2 regions of the Massilia sp. Se16.2.3 genome follow, and region 1 is predicted to be linked to the other one. Evidence: riboswitches for the same ligand, from Rfam matches in the RefSeq annotation. Region 1 holds a riboswitch; the other holds the start of a gene.
The links. A riboswitch is a leader RNA that binds a small molecule or an ion and turns the genes downstream of it on or off. The one in region 1 is predicted to bind cobalamin.
Positions count from the first base shown of each region.

Region 2: linked by a shared signal. The riboswitch ahead of G4G31_RS28260 (TonB-dependent receptor plug domain-containing protein) and the one ahead of G4G31_RS25450 (TonB-dependent receptor) in region 1 are both predicted to bind cobalamin.

Region 1 covers NZ_CP050451.1:1,624,620-1,634,316, reverse strand. The annotation lists rRNA gene G4G31_RS07555 (16S ribosomal RNA) at 1-1,185, opposite strand, end outside; gene cobT (nicotinate-nucleotide--dimethylbenzimidazole phosphoribosyltransferase) at 1,659-2,705, shown strand; gene G4G31_RS07545 (adenosylcobinamide-GDP ribazoletransferase) at 2,709-3,488, shown strand; gene G4G31_RS07540 (histidine phosphatase family protein) at 3,526-4,032, shown strand; cobalamin riboswitch at 4,051-4,272, shown strand; gene G4G31_RS25450 (TonB-dependent receptor) at 4,336-4,863, shown strand; gene G4G31_RS07535 (TonB-dependent receptor) at 4,820-6,247, shown strand; gene G4G31_RS07530 (iron ABC transporter permease) at 6,259-7,287, shown strand; gene cobO (cob(I)yrinic acid a,c-diamide adenosyltransferase) at 7,319-7,945, shown strand; partial or broken gene G4G31_RS07520 (cobyrinate a,c-diamide synthase) at 7,939-9,235, shown strand; partial or broken gene cobU (bifunctional adenosylcobinamide kinase/adenosylcobinamide-phosphate guanylyltransferase) at 9,245-9,697, shown strand, end outside.
Region 2 covers NZ_CP050451.1:2,461,593-2,471,289, forward strand. The annotation lists gene G4G31_RS25790 (hypothetical protein) at 490-687, opposite strand; gene G4G31_RS25795 (hypothetical protein) at 723-1,043, shown strand; gene G4G31_RS11295 (hypothetical protein) at 1,113-1,364, opposite strand; gene ylqF (ribosome biogenesis GTPase YlqF) at 1,574-2,494, shown strand; cobalamin riboswitch at 2,673-2,899, shown strand; gene G4G31_RS27870 (hypothetical protein) at 2,992-3,264, opposite strand; partial or broken gene G4G31_RS28260 (TonB-dependent receptor plug domain-containing protein) at 3,251-3,451, shown strand; gene G4G31_RS25805 (TonB-dependent receptor domain-containing protein) at 3,720-5,021, shown strand; partial or broken gene G4G31_RS11310 (FecCD family ABC transporter permease) at 5,038-6,067, shown strand; gene G4G31_RS11315 (ABC transporter ATP-binding protein) at 6,064-6,882, shown strand; gene G4G31_RS11320 (cobalamin-binding protein) at 6,894-7,796, shown strand; gene G4G31_RS11325 (thiol:disulfide interchange protein DsbA/DsbL) at 7,890-8,555, shown strand; gene G4G31_RS11330 (hypothetical protein) at 8,552-8,869, shown strand; gene G4G31_RS11335 (ATP-binding protein) at 8,913-9,697, opposite strand, start outside.

The DNA of each region.
Region 1 (9,697 bases):
CGTCATCCCCACCTTCCTCCGGTTTGTCACCGGCAGTCTCATTAGAGTGCTCTTGCGTAGCAACTAATGACAAGGGTTGCGCTCGTTGCGGGACTTAACCCAACATCTCACGACACGAGCTGACGACAGCCATGCAGCACCTGTGTTCAGGTTCCCTTTCGGGCACTCCCTGATCTCTCAAGGATTCCTGACATGTCAAGGGTAGGTAAGGTTTTTCGCGTTGCATCGAATTAATCCACATCATCCACCGCTTGTGCGGGTCCCCGTCAATTCCTTTGAGTTTTAATCTTGCGACCGTACTCCCCCAGCGGTCTACTTCACGCGTTAGCTGCGTTACCAAGTTAATTAAAACCCGACAACTAGTAGACATCGTTTAGGGCGTGGACTACCGGGGTATCTAATCCTGTTTGCTCCCCACGCTTTCGTGCATGAGCGTCAATCTTGACCCGGGGGGCTGCCTTCGCCATCGGTGTTCCTCCACATCTCTACGCATTTCACTGCTACACGTGGAATTCTACCCCCCTCTGCCAGATTCAAGCCTTGCAGTCTCCATCGCAATTCCCGTGGTTGAGCCCGGGGCTTTCACGACAGACTTACAAAACCGCCTGCGCACGCTTTACGCCCAGTAATTCCGATTAACGCTTGCACCCTACGTATTACCGCGGCTGCTGGCACGTAGTTAGCCGGTGCTTATTCTTCAGGTACCGTCATTAGCAGAGGATATTAGCCCCCACCGTTTCTTCCCTGACAAAAGAGCTTTACAACCCGAAGGCCTTCTTCACTCACGCGGCATTGCTGGATCAGGCTTGCGCCCATTGTCCAAAAATTCCCCACTGCTGCCTCCCGTAGGAGTCTGGACCGTGTCTCAGTTCCAGTGTGGCTGGTCGTCCTCTCAGACCAGCTACTGATCGTCGCCTTGGTAGGCCTTTACCCTACCAACTAGCTAATCAGATATCGGCCGCTCCAGGGCACACAAGGCCTTGCGGTCCCCTGCTTTCATCCATAGATCGTATGCGGTATTAGCGTAACTTTCGCTACGTTATCCCCCACTCTTGGGTACGTTCCGATATATTACTCACCCGTTCGCCACTCGCCACCAGGCCGAAGCCCGTGCTGCCGTTCGACTTGCATGTGTAAAGCATGCCGCCAGCGTTCAATCTGAGCCAGGATCAAACTCTTCAGTTCAATCTCTGTTTGTTGACACTTTCGTGTCATCCGCTATTGCTAGCGGAGTCGCTCACTCAAGATACTGACCGTTATCTCATTGCTGAGACAACGCTTAATACTTTTGTGAACATTTGATAATTTAAGTAATCAGCTGAACTAGTCAGCTGGCACCTTCATCAAACGCCCACACTTATCGACTGTTAATTGTTAAAGAACTTTGGCTCCCGCCGAGGGCGGTACTGCCTTGCTGCTTTGTCGCGAATCGTTTTGTTCGTCAGCAGCAGAGAAGTGAGATTATGCAGTGTTTCGTTTGCGTCGTCAACTTCTTTTTTTCCTCTTCTTCGCCTGTTGCATACTTAACTACTTGATTTCGTTAACGTTTTGCACTGAGCGCCGAAGCGGAGGCGAATCATAACAAAGCCGCAGGCAGCTTGCAAGCCCCTCGCCTGTGCTATCTTTGCGCGGCCCGTTCACTATATAAAACGACAACAATGTTTATTCCCGCTGTGTTTCCTATCGAGAATCCCAAACTGTCCAAGTCGCTTGCCCTTGCCGTCGACAATAAGACCAAACCGCTCGGAAGCCTGGGGCGCCTGGAAGCACTGGCAATACAGGTTGGCCTGATCCAGGAATCGGCCCAGCCGCATATCGATACCCCTGCCATGCTCGTGTTCGCCGGCGACCACGGCATTGTTGCCGAGGGTGTTTCCGCCTATCCGCAGGAAGTAACCTGGCAGATGGTCGAGAACTTCCTCGCCGGCGGTGCGGCCATCAATGTGTTCGCACGCCAGAACGGCTGGACCATCCAGGTCATCGATGCAGGCGTAAACCACGTATTCGGCCAACGCGCCGGACTACTCAACCGCAAGGTGGCGGCCGGTACCCGCAATTTCGCCAGGGAAGCGGCCATGTCGCCTGACGAGTGTGCGCAGGCGATGGAAGGCGGCATGGCACTCGTGCGCGACTTGCCGGGGAACGTGGTGGGTTTTGGCGAGATGGGCATCGGGAACACCAGCTCCGCCGCGGCGCTGATGCACAAGCTGAGCGGCATCCCGCTCGCCAGCTGCGTCGGTGCGGGCACCGGCCTGGCGCCAAGTGGCGTCCTGCATAAACAGAAGGTGCTGCAAGCGGCTATCGAGTTGCATCGCGACGTCTCCGCACCGCTCGACGTGCTGGCCACCTTCGGCGGCTTCGAAATCGCGACGATGGCCGGCGCCATGCTGCAGGCGGCGCACCTGCGCAAGGTGCTGCTGATCGACGGCTTCATCGTCACGAGTGCCCTGCTCGTTGCGGCGCGCCTGCAGCCCGCCATCCTCGACTACTGCGTGTTTGCGCACTGTTCCAGCGAACATGGACACCGCTTGATGCTGGAGCACCTGGGCGCCCAGCCCTTGCTGCAACTGGGCTTGCGCCTGGGCGAAGGCACCGGCAGCGCCCTCGCCTTGCCCCTGCTGCACGCGGCTGTGAACTTCCTGAACGAGATGGCGACCTTTGCATCGGCCGAAGTCAGTACCCAGGCCGGCACCGGCGCGGCATAAGCCATGCAGCAGCTGCGCCTGTTCTTCATCGCCCTGCAGTTCTTCACGCGGCTGCCGATCCCGCGCTGGGTCGGCTTCCAGCCCGAGTGGCTGCACCATGCGTCGCGCTACTTCCCCCTGGTCGGCTGGGTAGTGGGCGCTATCGCGGCTGCCGTGTACGCGCTCGCCGCGCTCGTGCTGCCCGCGCCAGTAGCGGCGGTGCTATCGACCGCGGCGTCGATCTACCTCACCGGCGCCTTCCACGAAGATGGCTTCGCCGATACCTGCGACGGTTTCGGTGGCGGCCTGACGCGCGAGCGCGTGCTCGAGATCATGAAGGATTCGCGGGTCGGCGCCTACGGTGCGATCGGCATCGCCTGCATGCTCGGGCTGAAATGCACGGCGCTGGCGATGCTGCCGCCCGCCGGCGCCATCGCCGCGCTGCTGCTGGCGCACCCGATCTCGCGCCTGGCCGCAACGAGCCTGATCTGGCGCATGACCTACGCCCGCGGCGAAGGCAAGTCCAAGCCGCTCGCGCAGGAAATAAGCGGCGGCGAATTCGGCATCGCCTCGGCGACCGCGCTGCTTCCCGCCGCCGCGATGGTGGCGTACGGCGTGTTCACGCCCTGGGCGATCGGCGGCGCCCTCGTCGCCGCAGCCTGCGCCGCCTTCTGGCTGGCACGTATCTTCCAGGCGCGCATTGGAGGCTATACGGGTGACTGCCTCGGGGCCGTACAGCAGCTGGCCGAGGTGGCCGTGTACCTGGCGGTGCTCGCGAGCTTCAAGCACGGCGCACTGGCTTAGTATGCGGCTGTTCCTGGTACGCCATCCACGGCCGGATATGCTCCCCGGCCTGTGCTACGGCAGCAGCGATGTGGAGGCAGACGAAGCGCAGGCCATGCAGGTTCACGCTGCACTGCGCGCCCAAGGCCTGCCCGGCAGCATGCCTGTATATGCCAGCCCGCTGCGCCGCTGCGCCGAGCTGGCGCGCCGACTGGGCCCGGCGCCCGTGTTCGATGCACGCCTGTCCGAGATGGACTTCGGCAGCTGGGAGATGCGCAGCTGGGACGCAATTCCTCGCGCCGAAGTCGACGCCTGGGCCGCCGACCTGCTGCGCTACCGTCCCGGCGGCGGCGAAAGCGTGCTGCAGGTGGCAGAGCGGGTGGCGGCATTCCGGCGCGACCTGCGTGCGCGCGGCCACGCGCAAGCGCTGGTGCTCTGCCACGCCGGCACCATTCGCCTGTTGTCCGCCCTGCAGGGCGGCCAGTCACTCGAGATGGCCGCGCTGCAGGCGGCGAGTACCCCACACCAGGTCGGTTATGGCGAAGTCATCTTGCTGAAAGACTGACAACGCCGGGACGACACCGTATAATCGTCCTGTTTTGGTGCTCGCGCCTGTGTCCACAGGTGCAGTTAAACGGGAAACACGAAGCCTGCTTTGCAAGCCAACGTGTGCTGCCCCCGCAACGGTAAGCAAGTGCCGCGTTCACGCGGCAAACCGTCTACCCAGACCACTGTGCGTTTGCATGGGAAGGTCGGACGGCCCCACTTGCCAGCCCGGATACCGGCCAAAAGGTGGAGGCGCGCGTGCGCGCTTCTGTTCAATCTGGCCTACGGGGACGTGGGCTGGTTGTCCAACCCATACTTCGTCATGCACTTTCACCGTACCCGGCAAGCGGCCGCCTCGTCGCTTGTCTTCGCCATGCTTGCGCCTTTCGCGCAGGCCTCCGCCCACCCTTCCGCCGATGCCGTAACGGACGCCGTAACGGACGCCGTATCGGACGCCACCATCGATACCGTCGTCGTCACCGCGACACGCACGCCGCAACGCGCGGCCGACGTCATCGCCCAGACGACCGTCATCGAGGCTGAGGAAATCGCGCGCCTTGGGGCTGGCTCGGTCGCCGATGTGCTGCAGCGCCAGCCCGGCATCGAAATCACCCGCAACGGCAGTGCCGGCGCCAGCACCAGCGTCTACCTGCGCGGGGCCAACAGCAACCAGGTCGTCGTCCTGCTCGACGGCGTGCGCATCGGCTCGTCCACCAGCGGCGTCGCCAGCTGGAATGCGATTCCGCTGGAAGCGATCGAGCGCATCGAAGTCGTCTACGGGCCGCTGAGCACCCTGTACGGTGCCGATGCGATCGGCGGCGTCATCCAGATCTTCACGCGCAAGGGGTGAAGCCGGCCTGGCGGCCACCGCCGCGCTCGGCGCCGGCAGCGATGCCACACGCCAGGCCAGCGCCAGCATTGCCGGCGCCAGTGGTGGCGAGCATGCCGTCAGCTACGCGCTCGGGGCCGGCCACGAAGAATCCGAAGGCTTCTCCGCCACCAAACCGGGTGCCTTTGGCTACAACCCGGACGACGACGGCTACCGCCGCAGCAGCGTGCATGGCCGCGTAGGGGTCCTGCTCGCGCCTGGCCACGAAGCCGGCGTCCAGTTCCTGCACAGCCGCCTGCGCGCCCAGTACGACAGCGGTGCCGGCAGCTTCGACACGAACAATCGCCAGGACCTGAACAGCGCCTCGCTCCACATGAGCAACCGCTTCCTGCCGAACTGGCAGAGCACCGTGCAGCTGGCGCGCTCCGAGGACAAGCTGGGCAGCTTTGCCAACGCGACGGCCAGCGGCACCAGCCAGATCGACACCCGCCAGGACGAACTGACCTGGCAAAACACGATCACGCTCGGCACCGACCGCCTGCAGCTGCTGGCCGCCCATCGCAAGGAAGCGGTGGAAGCGAGCGCCACCCGCGCCTTGGGGCGCGAACGCATCACGAATTCCTATGCCGCGGCCTATGCGCTGCGCCGCGCGCGCCACCTGTTCGATGTCAGCGCGCGCCAGGACCGCTCGGACTACGGTGCCAGGAACACGGGTGCCGCCGGTTACGGCTACGACTTCGGCGGTGGATTGCGCGCCAGCGCCAGCGTCGGTACCAGTTTCCGCGCCCCGACCTTCAATGAGCTGTACTACCCGGGCTATGGGGTCGAATCGAACCAGCCGGAACGCGGCCGCAACGCCGAACTGGGCCTGCGCTACGACAGCTCCCTTGTCCAGTTGGACGCCACCTGGTTCCGTAACCGCCTGACCGACATGATCGTGACCGCTACGCCCTGCCCTGACCAGAGGGACGGCCGCACCGGGAGCTGCGCCTACAACGTGGCGTCGGCCACGCTCGAAGGCGTCACGCTGGCGGGCGGCACCCGCATCGGCGCGCTGAACCTGCGTGCTAGTCTCGACTGGCAGGATCCGCAGGATGAGGGCACCGGCAAGCGCCTGGCGCGCCGCGCCGGCAAGCATGCCAACTTCAGCGCCGCGTATCGCGCCGGCAGCCTGGACCTTGGTGCCGAATGGGTGCTGTCCGGCGAGCGCTTCGACGACGCGGCCAACCTGCGCCGTCTCGGCGGCTATGGCCTGCTCAACCTGTACGCGACCTGGCGCATCAATGCCGACTTCTCGCTGCTGGCACGCGTCAACAACGCCGCCGACAAGTCATACGAGCTGGCGCGCAACTATGGCAGCGGTGGCCGCAGCTGGTTCGCCGGCCTGCGCTACGGTATCCGTTAAGGTTGGCGCCTGTGAGCACGCCCCTCAGCCTGCCGCCGCAACGACGCGCCTTTCTAGTCACCGGTTCGCTGCTGCTGGTCGCCCTTGCCGCCCTGCTGTATGCGGGCATGACCGGTTCCATCGCGGTGGCGGTGGCCGAGGTACCGGCGGCGCTGGGCCAGCTGTTCGAGGGCCGGCCGCAGTCGCTGGCCGCCTCGCTGCTCGAGCTGCGTGCCGGGCGCGCACTGGTTGCCTTTGCCACCGGCAGTGCGCTGGTTCCGGCCGGGGTGCTGATGCAGGCCTTGCTGCGCAATCCCCTGGCCGACCCCTACATCCTCGGCATCTCGGCGGGCGCCTCCGTGGGCGCGCTGGCCGCGATGCTGTTGATGTGCGCGATGGCGACGGTGGAGATGGCGGCGGTCGGCGGCGCCATCGCCGTGTCGATGCTGCTGTATGCGCTGGCGCGGCACGACCTGCGCGGCGGCGCCGGCGCGGCTGGCGGCACGTCGACGCTGCTGCTCACGGGCGTCATCATTTCCTCGCTGTGCGTGGCCCTGATCACGCTGATGCTGTCGATTGCGCCCGAAAGCCGGCTGCGCAGCATGGTGTTCTGGATGATCGGCGACGTCGCCGGCGCACCAGTGCGCGCGCTGCCCTGGATCGTGCTGGCGGGCGCGCTGCTGTTCGCCCTGCGCAATGCGCGCGGCATGAACGTGATGGCCCTGCATGCGGAAAGCGCGGTGACGCTGGGCGTGCAGGTCGGCAGCCTGCGGCGCTCGCTCTTTCTCGTTTCCGGGATCCTGACCGCCAGCGCCGTCACCAGCGCCGGATCGATCGGCTTCGTCGGCCTGATCGTGCCGCACGCCTGCCGCTTCGCCTTCGGTCCCGATCACCGGGTGCTGGTTCCCGCTGCCGCGCTTGCCGGCGGCAGTTTCCTGGTCCTGTGCGACACGCTCGCACGCACCGTCGTCGCGCCCCAGCAGCTGCCGGTCGGCGCCGTCACCGCCATCATCGGCGCCCCCATCTTTCTCTACCAATTGCATCGCCTGCGCCGCGGCTAGCGCCGGCACAGACACCCAACGGAGCCCCAGCATGAACGACATGACACCCGAACAGACGGCCGCCCTGAACGAACGCCACCGCGTGCGCATGGAGCGCAAGAAGGCCATCATCGACGCGCGCATCGCCGCGGCCGACAAGGAGATCGGCCTCATCATCGTCAACACCGGCAACGGCAAGGGCAAGAGCTCGAGCGCCTTCGGGATGGTGGCGCGCGCGCTCGGCCATGGCATGCGCGTGGGGGTGGTCCAGTTCATCAAGGGCGCGATGTCGACCGGCGAGGAACTGTTCCTGCGCCGCTTCCCCGAGGAGGTGAGCTTCCACGCCATGGGCGAAGGCTATACCTGGGAAACCCAGAACCGCGAACGCGACATGGCCAAGGCTGCAGAGGCCTGGGCGCAGGCGAAACGCTTCCTTGCCGACCCCGCGGTCAAGCTGGTCGTGCTCGACGAATTGAACATCGCCCTGAAGTACCGCTACCTCGACCTCGATACCGTCATCGGCGACCTGCTCGAGCGCCCGCCGCTGCAGCACGTCGTCATCACCGGCCGCGGCGCGCCGCCGGAACTGGTGGCGGTGGCCGATACCGTCACCGAGATGAACGTGGTGAAGCACGCTTTCGCGGCCGGCATCGTCGCCCAGGCGGGTACCGAATGGTAAGCGGCGCGCGCATGGTGCTGGTGGCGGCCATGGCCTCAGGCCGGGGCAAGACCACGGTCACGGCCGCCCCGGCACGCAGCCTGGTACGGTCCGGCCAGCGCGTGCGCGTGTTCAAGTGCGGCCCGGATTTCATCGACCCGATGCTGCTCGAACGTGCCTGCGGCGCGCCAGTCCACACGCTCGACCTGTGGATGGTCGGCCTGGAGGAATGCCGGCGCCGCCTGGCCGAGGCCGCGCGCGAGGCCGACGCCGTGCTGGTGGAGGGTGTGATGGGCCTGTACGACGGCAACCCGTCGGCGGCGGACCTGGCGCGCGCATTCGACATGCCGGTGCTGGCCGTCATCGACGCTTCGGCGATGGCGCAAACGGCGGGCGCGGTGGCGCGCGGCCTGCGCGACTATGGCCCGGTGCAGCTGGCCGGCGTGATCGCGAACCGCATCGCCAGTAGCGGGCACGCGCAGATGGTCGCGCAATCGCTGCGCGACATTGCGCTGCTCGGCGCGCTGGGGCGCCAGCCGACGCCGCTGCCCGAACGCCATCTCGGCCTGGTGCTGCCGAACGAACTACCGCAGCTCGACGCCCTGCTCGACGAGCTGGCCGATGCGCTGCAACTGGACGCGCTGGCGTGGGAGGCGCTACCGCGGCTGCTGCCGCAGGCCGATGCACCCGAGCCGATCGCGCCCCTGCTGGCGGGCCGCACCATCGCCATCGCGCGCGACGCGGCTTTCGCCTTCCTGTATCCGGCCAACCTCGATACCTTGCGCGCGCTCGGTGCCGAACTGGTCTTCTTCTCGCCGCTGGCGGACGATGCGGTTCCCGCGGCAGCCGATGCCGTCTACCTGCCCGGCGGATATCCGGAACTGCATGCGGCCACGCTGTCGAACGCAATGCGCTGGCGTGCCTCGATCCGTGCGGCACTGGATGCCGGCATGCCGATCCTGGCCGAATGCGGCGGCATGATGGCCCTGGCCGACGAGCTGGTCGACGCCGACGGCGCGCGCTGGCCGATGGCAGGCCTGCTGGCTGGCAGCGTCCAGATGCAACAGCGCCTGGCTGGCCTGGGTGCCCAGGCGCTGGCGACCGAGGCCGGCGAGCTGCGCGGCCATACTTTTCACTATTCGCGCATGGAGACGGCGCTGGCGCCAAGCGGGCACACGCGGCGCAATCCGTCCGGCACCGAGGGCGAAGCCGTGTACCGGGTCGGCTCGCTCACCGCCTCCCTATTTCCACGGCTACTTCGCCTCGAACCCGCAGGCCGTGGCCAGCCTGTTCACGCGGGCCACGGCATGAGCTGCACCCCTGATCCTGGGCGGCGCCCGTTCCGGCAAACGCGCTGGCCGAACGCATCGCGCACGAGGCCGGGCGGCCGGTGAGCTATATCGCTACCGCACAAGCAGGTGACGGCGAGATGCGGGCCCGCGTCGCCCTGCACCGCGCGCGGCGCCCGGCCACTGGCGCACGGTCGAAGAAACGCTGGGACTGGCCGGCGCGCTGCGTACGGCCTGCGCGGACGATGGCCTGGTGATTGTCGACTGCCTGACGCTATGGCTGACCAACCTGATGCTGGCTGGCGGCGAGGCGGTGCCGGAGGTCGGCGCTTTCAAGCTGCCGCCGCGTTTCGATACCGAGCGTACCGCCTTGCTCGACGCCCTCGACGCGGGCCTGCCCGGCGAGCTGCTGCTGGTATCGAACGAGGTCGGCATGGGGATCGTGCCGATGGGGGCGCTCGCGCGCCGCTTCGCCGACGAAGCC
Region 2 (9,697 bases), 840 kb from region 1:
AATCAACTTCGCCGCCTACACCCGCCACGCCCCGCTGTTCGGTATCCTTCCCCCCACGCCCGGACGCGCGCCGGTTGACGCGCCGTCGTCCCTGTAATGTGATGGCGGCAGCGGTCGGCCAACCGAGGAACCCACCGTCACCACAACAATGGAGGAAGACATGGGACGTCCCGCGCGCATTGCCTTAGTCCTCTGCCTGCCCGGCATGCTTGCCGCCGGCCTGGCTGACGCCACCAACTACACGCTCTGGATCCATGGCCGCAACGGCGGCGGCGCGATCGGCAACTACAACGATTTCGCCTACTTCGGCCCGGCCGCTACGGCTGCCGGCGTCAACAAGAAGGCCGTGAACTGGGATGGCAAGAGCGGCGTGGCCTCGCAAAGCGGCACCATCCGCTCGGCGCTCGACTGCTTCTGCACGGGGAACAACTGGTGCTATGTCGCCGTGCACAGCGCCGGCGACATGCTGATGGGCTACACGCTGGCCAACTATGGCGGCTCGCAGCGTCCGGTCACGAATGCCCAGCCGAACACGGCCGGTGTGTGCGGCGCGGGCGGCGGCACGCAGACCGGCTGGAACATCAAATGGGTGCGGGTCGCGGCGGGTTCCGCCGGCGGCAGCGAGCTGGCCGACATCGGCGCCTGGGCGGTGAGCGACGAGATCGCCCGGCAGCACAAGGTGACCACCGCGCGCGCGCTCTACAACCACAACGACACGCGCAATGTCTGGTTCTACATGTATGCCGGCGCGCCGGGGGCACGCTGTATTCGTTCGCGCTGCCCGGCCAGGACGACGAAGTGGTGGCCTACCACAGCGCCGGCGCGGCTTCCGGGGCGGCGGCAGTTCGCTGTGCAACCCGGGCGACTGGTTCTGCAACGACCTGACGCTTGGGTCGGGCCCGAACCAGGGTGGGCGCGCCAAGTGGGCCTTTCACTCGGTGGAGTTTCGCGACGACGGCGAAGACTACGGGCACTACACGGGGCGGACCTGGGGCGGGGTGACGAGCCTGGTGCGGCGCGACATGGAAGCGCTGGCGCGCTAGGGCGGAGAGGGACGGCTGGCGAGGCTGCCGCGCGCTGGAGCGTTCCAGCGCGCGGCCGACCGCGCCTGCTCAGCCCTCGATCTGGCGCGGCGCGCGTTTGGCCGCGCCGCCGGGCCGCTTGCCGACCACGTAGACGACGTACATCGGCTGCATCTGCTCGATGTCCGGCTGCGCCAGCGCGACATCCTCCGCCATGCCCGGTGCCATGCCTGCACCCGCCGACGGGGCGGCGCGCTGGGACGGTCCGCTCAGGCAGGCTGCCAGGCACAGCGCACCGAAAGCCCCAAAGATCCATACTTCGACGTTGCGCGCGATTCCCATGACGATCTCTCCTCGAACCGGCCACAGCGGCCGTCTCGTCATCGTGCGCGCCGGCCTTCCCTGGGTATTGTCCTGGATCAAGCCAAATTTGTTACGTGTGGAAACATAACGACAGCGCGGCGGGACGCGTAGCGGGCGGCAGCGTAAAATACCGCCTCGTTCGCAGAATTTGAAAGCACAGCATGTCGATACAATGGTTCCCGGGCCACATGAACTCCGCCAAGAAGCAGGCGGAGGAGCAGATGGAGTTCATCGATCTCGTGATCGAGGTGCTCGATGCACGCCTGCCCGAGGCGAGCTGCAACCCGCTGGTCGACCGCATGCGCAAGTTCCGCCAGCGTCCGGTACTCAAGATCCTCAACAAGATCGACCTGGCCGACCCGGTCGCCACCGCCGCCTGGAAAGCCTTCTACGATGCCCAGCCGGGCGTGACGGCCTATCCGATGACGACCAAGCGCCCGGCCGACGTCGCGCGCATCCCGGAGCTGGCCCGTTCGCTGGCGCCGCACCGGGGCGTGCCGACCAAGCCGCTGCGCATCATGATCATGGGCATCCCCAACGTCGGCAAGTCGACCCTGATGAACGCGCTGCTGAAAAAGCGCGTGGCCAAAGTCGGCGACGAACCGGCGGTCACCAAGACCCAGCAGAAGCTCTACCTCGACCAGTTCACCGTGCTGGTCGATACCCCGGGCCTGATGTGGCCGAAGATCGACATGCCGAGCGACGGCCTGATGCTGGCCGCCAGCCATGCCATCGGCACGAATGCCCTGATCGAGGAAGAGGTCGCCTTTTTCCTGGGCGACGTGCTGCTTGAACGCTATCCGCAGCTGCTCACGGCGCGCTACGGCTTCAAGACGGAAGGCCTGGACGGCATCGGCGTGGTCGAGCAGGTGGCGGCGCGCCGCGGTTTCCGTGTGCGCGGCGGCGAGTTCGACGTCGAAAAAGCGGCCCACGTGCTGCTGCACGACTACCGCAGCGGGGCCATCGGCCGCATCAGCCTGGAAACCCCGGACTCCCGCGCCGCGCGCCTGGAGGCGCACCGCATCGAGAAGGAAGAAAAAGCGCGCATCGCCGCCGAGAAGGCTGCCTTGAAGGCCGAAGAGGCCGCCCGCGGCAAGCGCGGCACCTGAGGGGGTGTAGGGTGGGCACTTGTGCCCACGCTGTCTCACCGTTTGCTCAGGACCTAGGGTGGAGTCCCGACTCCACGCGGTTTCCCCGCTGAACAGAGAAACGGTATCGTGCCTCCGACAAGACGCGGCCCACGTGGCAACCGGCGCGCCACCATCCGACCCGAAACCCTTGCCAGGTATATAATCACGCCGTTCTGGTGCCCGCGTGCGCGATCTGCGCGCGCAGTTAAACGGGAAACACGATGCCACCGCGCCCCCGGCGCATGGCCAGGTGTGCTGCCCCCGCAACGGTAATCAAGCGTCGCCCCGGCGACAGACTTCCTCGAACACCACTGTGCCGCGCACAGGAAGGTGAGGCGGTCCGACTTGCAAGCCCGGATACCGGCCAGACAGGTGGACGCGCCCGGCGTGTCTCGTGGTGCCGCCCTGTGCGTCGCGAGGCTTACCGGGCGACGTTCGTGGAGTCCGGCCTGCGGGGACGCAAGCCGGGCGCACCCTTATCGAAGAACCAAGATCATGACTGCTGTTGTTTCGAACAGCGCGCCGGCCAGAACGCCGATCGCGCTGGCCTGCGCCGTTTCCCTTTCCCTGTTTGCCGGCGCCGCCCTGGCCGCCGCCGACGTCCCGGACGCTGCCGCCGAATCCGTCTCCACCGTGCATGTCACCGGTGCCCGCTTCGCCAGCGATCCGGCCCTGACGCCGATCGGCGCCACCGTCATCACGGCCGACGAGATCCGCAATGCCGGCGTCACCGACGTGAATGCCGCCATCCGCAAGATTGGCGGCGTATACGGCCGTCAGAGCTTCGACGGTTCGCCCGACTTCGCGCTCGACCTGCGCGGCTTCGGCACCAACAGCAGCCAGAACATGGTGGTCATGGTCGACGGCGTGCGCATGAACGAGAACGAACTGACTGGCGCCGTGCTGTCGACGATTCCCGTCGATACCGTCGAGCGCATCGAGATCATGCGCGGCGGCAGCAGCGTGCTGTACGGCGAAGGCGCGACCGGCGGCGTCATCAACATCATTACCAAACGCGGCGCCGATGGCGGCTACCACGGCTCGCTCGCCCTCGAGGCCGGCCAGCGCCACAGTTTCGATACGCGCGCCTCGGTGCGCCACGGCGCCGGCCCGCTGTCCTTCGACCTGGCCGCCGCGCGCCGGGCAGCCATAACGACCGCGCCAACAACCAGTTCCTGCAAAAGACCGTCAGCGGCGGCGTCCAGTGGGCGCAGGATGGCACGCGCCTGGGGCTGCGCGCCGAAAGCGCGCGCCAGGATGCGCGTTTCCCGGTGCGCTCACCCTCCCGGAGTTCGAGCAGGACCCGACCCAGACCCATACGCCGCACGACTTCGGCGACCTCGCAACCGACCGGGTCACCGCCTTTGCCGAGCAGCGCATCGGCAGCGTGGAACTGGCGGCCGAGCTGTCGCATCGCGAGCGCGAAGTCAATTCGCGCTACGAGTACCAGACCGCGTCCGGTCCCACGGTGCTGGAGTCGACCGGCTACACCCGCCAGACCCAGTTCTCGCCGCGCCTGCGCCAGATCGCCCGCTCCGGCACCCTGCTCAACGAAGTCGTCGCCGGCATCGACCTGACCCGCTGGGAGCGCGGCGCCGCCGGCGTGGGCGCAATCAGCATCCGGGATGCGCGCGCCGTCTACCTGCGCGACGAGCTACGCCTCGAGGGTGCGCTGAAGGCGCGCCTGGCGCTGGGCGCGCGCCACGAGAAGTTCGAGAAGGAGGACACGCGTGGCTATGAAGCCGGCAACCCGTTCTCGGGCGCGCCGAACGGCACCCAGTCGCAGAATGCCTGGACCCTGGAAGGCAGCATCGATCCGATCGCGGGTGTGACCCTGCACGCGAAAGCGGGGCAGAGCTACCGCGTGCCGAACGCCGACGAAAACGCTTACCGCTCGAGCGACGGCCTGCTGGACGTGCAAACTTCGCGCGACCTGGAAATCGGCATCAGCGCCGGCAGCACGGCACGTGGCGTCTCCGCACGCGTGTTCCGCCACCGCCTGCGCAACGAGATCTTCTTCGATCCGACCCTCGCCGGCGGCTGGGGCGCGAACACCAACCTCGACCCGACCCGGCGCCGGGGCGTCGAAGTGGACGGCCACGCGGATCTGGGCGCGGACCTGCGCCTGACCGGCCACTGGCAGCACGTCCAGGCAGAGTTCACCGAGGGCCCGAACGCTGGCCGCGGCATGGTGCTGGTGCCGAAGAACGTGCTGACCGCGCGCCTGGCCTGGCTGCCGGCCGGCGGCCACAGCGCCGACATCGGCGCCCAGTACGTCTCGACCCAGCGCTACGGCAACGACTTCAGCAACGATTGCGGCGCGCGCATTCCGTCCTATACGACGTTTGATGCCCGCTACGCCTACCGCGTCGGCCCATGGGAATTCGCACTCGCCGGCCAGAACCTGGCGGACCGCGACTACTTCAGCCAGGCCTATGGCTGCCGCAGCGGCATCTATCCGGGCAATGGCCGCCTGCTGAAGCTGTCGGCACGCTACGACTTCTGATGTCGTGAGCACCGCCATCGCCAACCCGTCGCCTGCGCGCCGGCACGCCGCCACGCTGGCGCTGCTGGCCGCATGCGCGCTGGCGGCGCTGGCGGGCGCGGGACTGGCAGGCTCGGTGGCCGTGCCGCTGGCTGATTTTCCATCCGCCCTGGCCAGCCTGGTGCGGGGCGAGCCAGGCGGCATGGCGGCGACCCTGCTCGACCTGCGCACGGGCCGCGCCAGCGGGCTTTCGTGACCGGCGCGGCGCTGGCGCTGGCCGGCGTGATGATGCAGGCGCTGGTCAGGAATCCCCTGGCCGACCCCTACGTGCTGGGCGTGTCGGCCGGCGCCGCCGTTGGCGCCCTGGCCGCGCTGCTGTTCGGCGCCGCGCTGTGGGCGGTCGACCTGGGCGCGCTGGCCGGCGCGGTGGCGGTCTCGCTGCTGCTGTACCTGCTGGCGCGGCGCGACCTGGCCGGTGGGCGCGGGGGCGTGCGCACGGGCGAGTCCAGCACCTTGCTGCTCACCGGCGTGCTGCTGGCCTCGGCGTGCATGGCCCTGGTCACCCTGATGCTGTCGGTCGCGCCCGAGTCGCGCCTGCGCGGCATGGTGTTCTGGATGATCGGCGACCTGGCCGGCACCTCGTGGCGGGCGCTGCCCTGGATCGTACTGGGCGGCGCGCTGCTGCTGGCGCTGCGCCGTGCCCGCGACCTGAATGTCATGGCCCTGCATGCCGATGCCGCCGTCACGCTCGGTGTCGATGTGACCGCCCAGCGCCGCTTTCTCTTCATCTGTTCCGGCCTGCTGACGGCCTGCGCCGTCACCACCGGGGGCAGCATCGGCTTCGTCGGCCTGGTGGTGCCGCACGCCTGCCGCCATGCCTTCGGACCCGACCACCGCATGCTGCTGCCGGCGGCAAGCCTGGCTGGCGGCGGCTTCCGGTGCTGGCCGATACGCTGGCGCGCACCGTGCTGGCACCGCAGCAGCTGCCGGTCGGCGTGCTCACCTCGCTGATCGGCGTACCGGTCTTCCTGTTCCAGTTGCATCAACTTCACCTGCGCCGCCCATGATCGAGACCCGCAACCTCCTCCTGCGCGCCGACGGCCGCGTCCTGCTCGAGCGCCTGGACTGGCGCGTCGATCCCGGCCAGAGCTGGTGCGTGATCGGCCCCAACGGCGCCGGCAAGAGCACCTTGCTGCGCACGCTCGCCGGCCTGCGCACGCCCGACGCTGGCCAGGTGGTGCTGGCCGGCCGGCCACTGCCCGACTGGCCGCTGACGGCGCTGGCGCGCGAGCGTGCCTACCTGGCGCAGTCGCGCGGCGACGCTTTTGCCTACCGCGTCATCGAGACGGTCCTGATGGCGCGCCACCCCTATCACGCCGACCGCTACTGGGAAGGCAGCGACGACCATGCCGCCGCCGAGCGCGCACTGCGTACCCTCGACGTGCTGCACCTGGCCCAGCGCGACGTGCGCACGCTGTCGGGCGGCGAGCGCCAGCGCGTGGCGATCGCCGCGCTGCTGGCCCAGGACACGCCGCTGCTGCTGCTCGACGAGCCGGCCAATGCGCTCGACCTGGCGCACCAGGTGGCGATGACGGACCTGCTGGCGCGCCTCTGCCGCGACGAGGGCAGGGCGGTGGTCAGCGTCGGCCACGACCTGAACCTGGCCTGGAGCGGCGCGACGCATGCGCTGCTGCTGTTGAAGGACGGCGCCTGGCGCGCCGGGCCTGTCGCCGAGGTGATGCGCGCCGATTTGCTGAGCGACTGCCTCGGCCATCCGATCGCCGCCATCCACCATGGCGGACGCACCATCTTCCTGCCCGACGATACGCCGGTGCCGGTGCCTGCGAAGCTGCCTGGCCTGGCGGCGCGGAGGGCGCAGTGAAAATCTCGCTCATGCTCGCAGCCGTGCTGGCGCTCAGCGCGAACCTGGCCGCGGCCGCCATCAGCGTCGTCGACGATACGGGCCGCCGCGTCGTGCTGGCGCGCCCGGCCGCGCGCGTGATCTCGATGGCCCCGCACGTGACCGAACTGGTGTTCGCGGCCGGCGGCGGCGCGCGCATCGTCGGCGCCATGAACCATAGCGACTATCCGGCGCAGGCACGCCGCATCCCGCTCGTCGGCTCGAACAGCCAGATCGACCTGGAACGCGTAGTCGCCCTGAAACCCGACCTGCTGATCGTCTGGCAAAGCGGGAACACCGCGCGCCAGATCGCCCAGCTGCAGGGCCTGGGCATCCCCGTGTTCTACAGCGAGCCGCGCAGCTTCGATGCGGTGGAAAGCAGCCTGCGGCGCTTCGGCCAATTGCTCGGCACGGAGGAACGGGCGGGAGCGGCTGCCGCGCGCTTTCATGCGGAAGTGGCCGGCCTGCGCAGCCGCCATGCGGGACGCCCGCCGGTGACCGTGTTCTACCAGGCCTGGGACGCGCCGCTCTACACGCTCAACGGCGAGCACATCGCCAGCGAGGCGATCCGGCTCTGCGGCGGTCGTAACATCTTTGCCGACCTGAAGACGATCGCGCCCCAGGTCGAGCTCGAGGCGGTGGTGGCGAGTGATCCGGAAGCGATCGTCGGCGGCAAGCGCTATACGCCCCAGGACCGCGGCCTGTCGATCTGGTCGCCTTATCGCGGCATGACGGCGGTACGGCGCGACAACCTGTTCACGCTCGACGAGGAGCTGCTGACCCGGCCCGGGCCGCGCGTGGTCGAGGGGGCCGCGGCCCTGTGCGCGCGCCTGGAGACGGCGCGTGCACGCCGCCGCGCGGCCCTTGTAGGCGGTAAGCGCGCGTTACACCCGTAAGCAAATGCAAAAATGCGCCCGTTTGCCCTAGCCGAGGGCAAAAAAGTGGTAATCTCGCGGTCGTTTTCTCCCTATTTCACCAGAAGGATATTTATGCGCCGCTCCCTGCGTTTCGCCCTTGTCGCCGCCAGCCTGGTCGCCAGCACCGCTTTCGCCACGCCAACCAATCCGCAGAACGGGGTGGAATACACGACGCTGTCGACGCCACAGCCGGTGCAGGCCGTGGGCAAGAAGGTCGAAGTGATCGAATTCTTCGCCTACCACTGCCCGGCATGCTACGCATTGGAACCTGGCTTGAACGAATGGATCAAAAAGAATGCGAATAGCGTCAACCTGCGCCGCATCCACCTGCCGTTCCAGGGCCCGGCCGATCCGGAAGCGCACCTGTTCCTGACGCTCGAAGCAATGGGCAAGGAAGCTGAAATGCATCCGAAGATCCTCAACGCCGTCCACGTCCAGCGCGTGCGCCTGATGAAGGACGAGCAGATCATCGACTGGGTTGCGAAGAACGGCATCGACCGCGCGAAATTCCTGGAAACCTGGAACTCGTTCGGCGTGATGACGAAACTGCGCCGCCTGCCGCAAGCCAGCACCAACTACCAGGTGAGCGGCACGCCGACGCTGATCGTCGACGGCAAGTACCAGACTTCCCCTGGCCAGGTCGCGGAAAAGCTGAAGATCACCGACCGCAACCAGCTGATGCAGGCCCACTTCCAGGTCCTCGATGCACTCGTTGCGAAGGCAGCCAAGACGAAATGAGTGATTCAGAACGCAAGGTCCTCGAAATGTACGAGGGCTCGCGCCCCCGGGAAGAGGACTTGTTCGAGACCAGCCACGTGAACCACGTGGCCTGGTCGCTTGTCGTCATCTTCGCCGGCATCGCCATCTGGCTCTGCATTGCGCTCGTCAATGCCGAAAACCAGCGTTATGCCCTGATGACGAACAAATGTCCGGATCCCGTGTTCAAGGGCGGCGTCGACAAGGCCTGCCTGTACACGGTGCGCTCGCGGGACCACTGGTGGGAACACCTCTGGTACGGCTTCACCCACGTCAAGCCCGAGACGGGAAAGTAAGCGGGAAACAAGAAGCGCCGCGGGCCTCAGCCCTGCGGCAGCGTCACGACGAAGCGGGCGCCGCCGAGCGGCGAGGCCTCCACCGCCAGCGTTCCCCATGCAGCAGCACGGCCTTGCGGGCGATCGACAGGCCCAGGCCGAAGCCGCCGGTCGCGCGGTCGCGGCTGCGGTCGAGCCGGTAGAAGGGCTCGAAGATGCGTTCGCGCTCGTCCTCCGGAATGCCCGGCCCGTCGTCCTCCACGGCGATCGTGATGCGGCTGCCGTCGCTGCGCGCCGACAGGCGGATGTCCTGCGCCGCATATTTCTGTGCATTCCTCAGCAAATTCGACAGCGCGCGTTTCAGGAGGCGCGGATCGGCCTTCACGCGCCCCAGCCCGTCGGGGCAGTCGAGCGCCAGGCGCTGTGCTCCCGGCGGCAGGCCGCTCTCGACCGTACGTAGCAGCACGCCGAGATCGACACTCTGCATCGGCAGGGCCTGTTCGCTGTCGAGGCGCGCCATCCCGAGCAGCTCGTTGACCAGGCTGTTCAGTTCAGTCACGTCGCCCTCCATCGCCGCGATGCGCGCGCGCAGGGCAGGGTCGTCCGCCCTGTCGTGCAGTAGTTCGAGTGCGAATTCCAGGCGCGCGATCGGCGTGCGCAGTTCGTGCGAGACCGAATGCAGCAGGTTCTTCTGCGACACGAGCAGCTGCTCGATGCGGTCGGCCATCAGGTCGATGCGTTCGGCCAGCGGATAGATGCTGCGCGAGGAGCGCATGCGCGCACGCGCCGACAGCTTGCCGGCGCCAAATTCGTCGGCCACGCGCGACAGCGTCTGCAAGCCCTGCCAGT